Regions from separate parts of the Arthrobacter sp. YA7-1 genome, predicted to be linked through region 1. Evidence: riboswitches for the same ligand, from Rfam matches in the RefSeq annotation. Region 1 holds a riboswitch; the other holds the start of a gene.
What was found. A riboswitch is a leader RNA that binds a small molecule or an ion and turns the genes downstream of it on or off. The one in region 1 is predicted to bind thiamine pyrophosphate.
Positions count from the first base shown of each region.

Region 1 (4,207 bases):
CGGTGCCGGAGGCCAACAGAGCTGCTCCCAGGCCGTCCAGGCTCGGGGCTCCGCCGGTTCCCATGATGAGGCGCGAACCGAACTCAACACCATCGATTACCAGGGCGTCGGTTCGGGTGCTTGCTGCGTGAGTGCTTGCTGTGGTCATGGTTCAGCCTCCCTGTACTGCGGTCACGATTTCGAGTTCGTCGCCCTCTGCGAGCGCGGTGGCAGCCCACTGGCTGCGCGGCACCACTTCGGAATTGCGTGCGACGGCGACGCCGATCTTGCGTCCGTCGGCCGCCTGGCCGCTGGGGTCCACAACCCGTCCGGTGATGTGGCTGACGAGTGTGGTCACGGACGCGCCGTCGCTCAGTGTGTGGTCTGCGCCGTTCAATTTGATGTTCATGCGTGGTCCTTCGGAAGGAGATGTGGGGTGTCGGCCGACGGGCCGCCTGTGGATGCCCTTGCTGCAGACAGCGGGCGGGAGAAGCGGTCCGGGCGGAATTTGTTCCACCGCGGATCGACGGTGCCATCCATGAGTCCGACGCAGATTTTCGCCGCTGCCGGGGTGAGGAGCACGCCGTGCCGGAAGAAGCCGCTGGCCACGATGAGGCCGGGCACGGTTCCTTCGCGACCTTCGACACGGCCCAACAGCGGTGCGTTGTCCGGTGTGCCAGGGCGGGCACGGGCGGTCGCTTCGAGGAGTTCCAGTTCGGCGACAGCCGGAACCAGTACCTGGGCGTCGCGGAGCAATTGGTACACGCCGCCTGCTGACACCGGGTTGGCTCCTCCCCCGGACGCCGACAAACCGTCTTCGCGTTGCGTTGCGCCGATCACCACGGTCCCGTCGTCGCGGGGAACGATATACACGGGCACTCCGCGCACCATCCCACGGACGGTGGCGGTGACAAGGGGCTGCAGATGCTCCGGGACGCGCAACCGCAGTATGTCGCCGTACACGGGACGCAATGGCAGCGACAATCCATCCGGCAGGCCGTTCAAGCGGGCAGCATCAAGTCCGTTGGCTACTACTGTTTCCGTGGCGAGAACTTTGGCGCCCGAGCCGAGCACCGTCCCGACGACGCGCCCGTCCTCCCACAGGAGGCCCGCCGCAGTGTCGTGGACCGCAAACCCGTCTCCTGCCTCCGCGATCCAGCTCGAATCGCCGGGCTGGTGGTTTGCCAAGGCGGCGAGAATCGCGGCCGAGAGCCGGCGCGGATCCACTTGGTGATCGCCCGGGATATCGAAAGCACAGGAAATCTGCGGGCTCAAGAGCGGCTCGCGCTCCCGCGCCTCGCGCAACGGAACGGATTCCACCACCAGGCCATGGGCGAGCTGGACGTCCCGAAGGTCGGCGAGCGCCCGGCGGTCCGCGGCGTCCGCACCGACGGCGAGAGTCGGCGTCGTGCGGTAACCCGTGCCGCGCCCGGCGCTTGAGCCGGTCACATTGCGTTCGAAGCCCGGCCACAACGCCGATGATTCGAGCATGAGCTCCAGGAGGTCCTCTTCCTGGTAGTGCAATTCGCTGACGGGCGCCAGCATTCCCGCTGCCGCGAACGTAGCGCCGCTGGCCGGTGCGGGATCGATGAGGGCAACCGAACGGCCGGATCTGCGGGCTTCCCCCGCGATGCCGAGGCCAATGACACCGCCCCCGATCACCGCGACATCCGCGTGGAGGGGCCCGTTCCGGGTGTTTGCTTCTTCCATGGAGTCCTTCCCTACGCCGGTACTAGCCGGATCAGGTCAAGCGGTCGGCGCTGAAGCCCTCTCAGCCGCGCGGCGATTGTGACCGCCGCCGCGGCTCCCGCGGTACCAGCCCAGTTTAGAGGAACTACTCTGTTTCCATGACCCAGCACGATGTCCACACCACCGCCCGCCTGTACCTCTGCACCGACGCCCGCAAGCAACAGGGTGATTTTGAGCAATTTGTCGATGCCGCATTCGAGGGCGGCGTGGACATCATCCAGCTGCGTGACAAGACGATTGAAGCCGCCGAGGAACTGGAACTCCTGGAGATCCTGCAATCCGTGGCGCACCGTCACGGCCGTCTCTGGGCAGTCAACGACCGGGCGGACGTCGCTTCCCTCTCGGGTGCACCGGTGTTCCATATCGGCCAAAAGGACATTCCGCTGCGCTCGGCCCGGAAGCTGCTCCACGACCCCACCATCATCGGCCTCTCCACGCACACGCCGGAACAGATCGACGCGGCCATCGCCGCGTCCCCCGGCCGCAGCGGCCTGGACTACTTCTGCGTCGGGCCGGTGTGGGCCACCCCTACCAAGCCGGGACGCTCCGCCGTCGGGCTCGATCTGGTGAAGTACGCCGCCAGCGCGGTGAAGCAGGCAGACGCTGAGACAGTCGGCGGCGTGGTGCTCCCCTGGTTCGCGATCGGGGGCATCGATCTGGGCAACGTCGAAGAGGTAGTGGAGGCCGGTGCAAGCCGCATCGTAGTGGTCCGCGCCATCACCGAGGCAGAGGATCCGACGGCGGCAGCCCAGGCACTCCTGGCCGCCCTTGACGCTGCGGCGGCCTAGCGAGACGCCGAAAGATTTTGGAGTTACCCTGACTTTCGTGTCACATCAGCGGATAGCCCCGAATGTCAGTGAAACGTCGAATCAGCTCGCGGAAGCACTGGCGGCGCTTCGGACTGAACTCGAGCTGCCTGCAGGCTATCCCGCTGAAGCGCTGCGCGACGCCGAAGCGGCGGTTTCCGGACACACCCTGCCGGTGCAGGACCTCACGGACGTTCCGTTCATCACGATCGACCCGGCCTCTTCCACGGATCTCGATCAGGCGCTCTTCATCGACCGGTCCGGCGATGGTTACAGGGTCCTCTACGCCATCTCCGATGTGCCCTCCTTCGTGCCCCCGGGAGGAGCGCTCGACGCCGAAACCCGCCACCGCGGGCAAACGTACTATGCCCCGGACGGCCGCATACCGCTGCACCCCGAGATCATCAGCGAGCACGCCGGAAGCCTGTTGGCCGGCCAGACGTGCGGCGCGTTCGTGTGGGACTTCGAACTCGACGCCGAAGCGGAGTTCCGCACCGTCTCTGTGAGTCGGGCAAGCGTACGCAGCCGCGCCAAGCTCGACTACAAAGGCGTGCAGGCGGAGATCGATTCCGGCGCGGCCGATCCCGTCCTCCAGCTCCTCAAGGAGGTCGGACTCAAGCGGGTGGAACTCGAACGCCGCCGCGGCGGAGCCAGCCTGAACATGCCTGAGCAGGAAATCGTGCAGCTGCCCGACGGCGAGGGCTACAGGATCGTCGCAGCTCCCTCGCTGCCGGTGGAGGACTGGAACGCCCAGATTTCGCTCATGACCGGGATGGCAGCCGCCCAGCTGATGCTCGACGGCAAAGTGGGAATCCTACGGACCATGCCCGCCCCCGATGAGCGTTCGTTGCTCCATTTCAAACGGCAAACCGGGGCGCTTGGCAAACCTTGGACCGAAGGGACCAGCTATGGCGAGTACCTGCGGAGCCTCGATGCCAAGGACCCCCGGCAACTGGCCATCCTCCATTCAGCGGGACTGCTTTTCCGTGGTGCCGGTTACACGCCTTTCGACGGCGAGGTCCCGGACAGCGTGATGCAGTCCGCCATCGGGGCACCCTATGCCCACACCACCGCTCCGTTGCGCCGCCTGGTCGATCGATTTGTCCTGGTCATCTGCGAGGCGCTCAGCAATGGAACCGAGATACCAGCATGGGCCCGGGACGCTTTGCCGAGCCTGCCCGAGATCATGGCGTCATCCGACCAGCTGGCCGCGAAAATGGAGCACCTGGCCCTGGACACGGTGGAGGCAGCGCTCCTTGTCAACCACATCGGACAGGAATTCGACGCCGTGGTGATTTCCGGATCGAAGCCCGCCAAAAACAACGGAAACGGCAACGGGAACAGCCACAACGGCAACAACGGAAACGGCAACGGGAACGGAGCCCAGCACGGCCCCTACGGTGTCGTGCAGATCGCCGAGCCCGCGGTCACCGCTCGTTGCGATGGCGAAATGGAGTCCGGAACGAAGGTCCGCGTGAAACTGCTTCACGCGGACATTGCCACCCGCCAAATCACCTTCGAGCTCCTCCCGTAGCGCACTTCGTTCGCGGGCCCGGGACCGCGATCCGGGGTTTATTGTCCCCAGACGCTAGACTGTGTAAGTAGTAATGGATGCCCGGTCGTTGATTCAGTTCATTTTTTGACATCAACAAGCCCGCCCCTACGCGATCTTG
Region 1 covers NZ_CP110114.1:3,057,192-3,061,398, forward strand. Annotated here, with positions in the region: gene OIT41_RS14260 (thiazole synthase) at 1-148, opposite strand, end outside; gene thiS (sulfur carrier protein ThiS) at 152-388, opposite strand; gene thiO (glycine oxidase ThiO) at 385-1,689, opposite strand; TPP riboswitch at 1,681-1,800, opposite strand; gene thiE (thiamine phosphate synthase) at 1,827-2,516, shown strand; gene OIT41_RS14280 (RNB domain-containing ribonuclease) at 2,554-4,068, shown strand.

Region 2 (4,207 bases), 470 kb from region 1:
GAAGTGGGTGCCGCGCTGGCGGACGATGATCTCGCCTGCGGAAACGACCTGGCCACCGAAGCGCTTCACGCCGAGGTACTGGGCGTTGGAGTCACGACCGTTGCGAGTGGAGCTCGCGCCTTTTTTATGTGCCATTTGAAATGCCTGCCTTTAAATTCTGGGGAATCTGTTGAAAACCTGAACAGCAACCAGTGGTTACTTGATACCGGTGATCTTGATCTTGGTCAGTTCTTGACGGTGACCCTGGCGCTTCTTGTAGCCGGTCTTGTTCTTGAACTTCTGGATGACGATCTTCGGACCACGGAGGTCTTCGAGGATCTCAGCCGTAACCTTGACCTTGGCCAGATCCGCAGCAGCGGAGGTGACCTTGTCACCGTCCACCAGGAGCAGTGCGGGCAGCTCAAGGGTGCTGCCGGCTCCACCGGGGACGCGGTTCAGGGTTACGTAGTCTCCAACGGAAACCTTTTCTTGGCGGCCGCCTGCGCGGACAATCGCGTACACCACTTGGGCACTCACTTCTCTCGACGTTTATTACTAAATTTGCGTGCGGAACCCCGATCCGAAAACGGGCCTGGTTCACGCTGTGCCTCAACGCCGTGGACTCCGTTACGGAATCCATGAGTCATCCCTCGAACAAATCCACGTGAAATGTCAATTCCACATGAAAGGTCTCTAGGGGCATAACCCAAGTGTTGGCGTAAGCACCGAAGATCTAGATTACGCTAGTTTCGCCTTCGGCTGCAAATGAGGCCAGGTCCGGAGGCTGCCACGTGATGGCTGCCACAGACTGGCTATGCCGCCATCCGGTACCGTGCCCGTCAACCTTACCCTGCCAGCCGGGAAAATCCCGGATCCTCACGCCGACACGCTGCGGCGTCCGACGGAATGGCCCCGCCATCCCGTCCTTCCGCACCAGGAAACCGGTTCAGCCGTGCAGCCTTGGGGCATCAAAGAACGCAGTTTCATAGCGGCAGGATTCGGAGAATGCCTCCATCATGGCCGTACGCTCGGCAGGAGAAGCGGCCCGTGCGGCGGCATCCGTGATGTCGATCGCCTGGCGGGTGGCCTCGGCGAACGCCTCGTCCGCGTAAGTACGCAGCCAGTCCGCATAAGGGTGCTCGTCCGACGCTCCGGCCTGAAGGTAGCCATGGTGGAGCTGCTGTCCCACCTCGGCGTACAACCAGTAGCAGGGCAGCACGGCAGCCAACAGCACGGCATAGCTGCCCGACGCCGACGCCGCGAGCAAGTGGTCCACGTAGGCCTTGGTGACGGGGCCTTGCTTTTCGCTTACCTGCCGTCCGCTGAGCCACTTCCGATGGAGCTCGGACTCGACTTCAAGGCACATCTGCGAGCCGCGGGCCCAGAACAGCTGTTCGTTTTCGCTGGGGGCAAGGGCGCTTGCCCTGGCCAGGACCCTCGAATAGCCGTTGAGATAGATGGCATCCTGGGACAGGTAGTAGCTGAACTGCGCTTCGCCGAGGCCACCGGTTTGCAAGTGCTGGATGAAGTCCAGGCCATAAATGGCCGCAAGTTCCGTTTGGGCGGCGTCCCACATCCGGACGGCGAAATCCCCTGGCTGCAGCTCTTGCTGGAGCACGTGGAAATGATGGATCGGCCCGTTGCCCTTCCCCACTTCCAGCACCTCGGACTGGGTCAGGGCCTCCTGTAGCCAAGGCTTGACCACGCGCAGTGCAGATTCCCAATCGCCGAGCCGCGCCTTGGCCGTCGCCATCGCCGACGACAGGGAACATCCCGTGCCGTGGCTGTTGCGGGTCTCCACACGTTGGGCGGCGAATTCCACCACGTCCTGGCTCAGGACTCCCCCGGTGTTGACCAGGGCATCGGGGCAGCCCGCTCCCTGCAGATGGCCGCCCTTCACCAGGACGGTGTTTCCGCAGGCAGCTGCCAGTCGCTTGCCCTGCTCCAGCGCCGATGCCCAGTCAGTCGCCTCAGCTTCGCCAAGCAGCATGGCCAATTCGGGAAGGTTGGGGGTCACCAAGTCGGCGAGGGGCAGCAGCTCCCGCAGTGCGGTTTCAGCGGATTCCGCGAGGAGCCGGTCTCCACTGGTGGCGATCATCACCGGATCCAGCACGACGACGGCGGGACGCGCCCCGCCGAGCCAGCGGCGGACTTCGTGGATGACCGCGGCGTCCCCGAGCATGCCGATTTTGACGGCATCGACCGTGATGTCGTCGCTGATGGCATCCAATTGCTGGCGCAGGAACTCCACGGGAGGCACATGGACGGCAGTGACTCCTTGCGTGTTTTGTACGGTGAGCGCCGTGATGACGGCCATGCCGTAGCCGCCGTTGGCCGCAATGCTCTTCAGGTCGGCTTGGATTCCGGCACCACCCGAGGGATCCGAGCCGGCGATGCTGAGGACCCTGGGGATATGGTTCTGGACAGCCTTGAGCGGGTAGACGGCCGATTGCGCCGAAACAGTCATGCGAGACATCCCTTCGCCGGTGCTAACCGGACAGGTTCAACGGGTTTGGTCTCAGCCGGCTTGGTGCGCGGCACCCCGTGTCAGTCCCCTAGCTTAACCCGGATCACACCCCGCCCGCTGAAATCGCCCAATGCAACCGGGGCGTGCGGGGGCCAGGTGAAACAGCCGGAAACGCAGAAGCCCCGGCCGTTTCCACGAGAGTGGAACGGCCGGGGCCCTGCAGGGTATTGCGCCTAGAGCTGGGACTTGGGCACGCCGACTCCGAGAATGATCGGTTCCGCTGCCGGCGCCGACTTGGCCGGTGCAGCGTCCGGTGCCTTGGCCTCGTGCGCTGCCCCGCCGGAGGCAGCCACAGCGACCTCGTGGTGCTCCACGTTGGTGGCGTTGGCGGCACCCTGGGCACGGCTGGCACTGCGGTTGCGGCGGCCTCGGCGTCCACGCGAGCCCGAGTCCGGGGATTCACCGCTTGCAACGCCCGCGCGGGCCTCTGCTGGGGATTCCTGGGCTTCCACGGCTGCCGGGACCGTACCGGGCGCCTCCCCGAGTCCCGCGAACGCCTGAGCCAACAGATCCAGGCTCATCGCAGGGGCGCCGCTCGCTGGCTCTTCCTCGTGGTGGACGAAGGGCAGGGCCACTTCCTCGCCGCCGAACCGCAGCACAGGCTTCGAACGTTCCTCGCCACCCGATGCAGCGGCAGGAGCCGGGGCGGCCGGTGTTGCGGGAGTTGCTTCGGCTACGTGCCCGTCCGCGAGCAATTCCGCCGCGTGGTGGAGCTCGTCGTCGTGCAGGTGGGCAGCGTGGGCCGCCGCCGCGATGGTGGCAAGGGCGGCGCGGGTGGCTGCCTGCCGGTTCGGATCAGTGGATTCGACCGTGTGGACCGGCACCGGAGGCGTGACCGGGAGTTCGGCAGTTCCCTGGCCCGCGCCCCTGCCGCGGCGGCGCTTGCGCTGCTCCGGGCGGACGGCCGGCTGTGACTCAGTGCGTGGGTGGTGGTGTTCAGCTGCCACCACGTTGGCCCGACGGTGCTCGACAGGCTCGTCGTGCGTGACGATTCCGCGCCCTGCGCATGTCTCGCACTGCTCGCCGAAGACCTCGAGCAGCCCGGTGCCCATGCGCTTGCGGGTCATCTGGACCAAGCCAAGCGACGTCACTTCGGCGACCTGGTGCTTGGTGCGGTCCCGGCCGAGGCACTCGACGAGGCGACGCAATACGAGGTCGCGGTTGGATTCAAGGACCATGTCGATGAAGTCGATGACGATGATTCCGCCGATGTCGCGCAAGCGCAGCTGGCGCACCACTTCCTCGGCAGCCTCAAGGTTGTTCTTGGTGACGGTTTCCTCGAGGTTGCCACCGCTGCCGGTGAACTTCCCGGTGTTGACGTCCACAACGGTCATGGCCTCGGTGCGGTCGATCACGAGCGAACCGCCGGAGGGCAGGAAGACCTTGCGTTCCAGCGCCTTGTGGATCTGTTCGTCTACGCGCCATGCCGAGAAAATGTTCTGGTCCGAGGTCCACTTCTCAAGGCGTCCCACCAGATCCGGCGCCACGTACGTGACATAGGCCTCGATGGTGTCCCAGGCTTCGTCGCCGGAGACGATCAGCTTGGAGAAGTCCTCGTTGAAGACGTCGCGGACAACCTTGATGGTGAGGTCCGGTTCGCCGTACAGGAGCTCCGGGGCCAGGATCTTGGTGGACGTGGACTGGCTTTCGATGCCTTCCCACTGGGCCCGCAAGCGGTTGATATCGTGCGTCAGCTCTTCT
Region 2 covers NZ_CP110114.1:2,583,453-2,587,659, forward strand. Annotated here, with positions in the region: gene rpmA (50S ribosomal protein L27) at 1-135, opposite strand, end outside; gene rplU (50S ribosomal protein L21) at 196-504, opposite strand; gene thiD (bifunctional hydroxymethylpyrimidine kinase/phosphomethylpyrimidine kinase) at 926-2,446, opposite strand; TPP riboswitch at 2,438-2,534, opposite strand; gene OIT41_RS12120 (Rne/Rng family ribonuclease) at 2,680-4,207, opposite strand, start outside.
Region 2: it holds a riboswitch for thiamine pyrophosphate, as region 1 does, so the genes downstream of both, thiD (bifunctional hydroxymethylpyrimidine kinase/phosphomethylpyrimidine kinase) here and thiO (glycine oxidase ThiO) in region 1, are expected to answer to the same signal.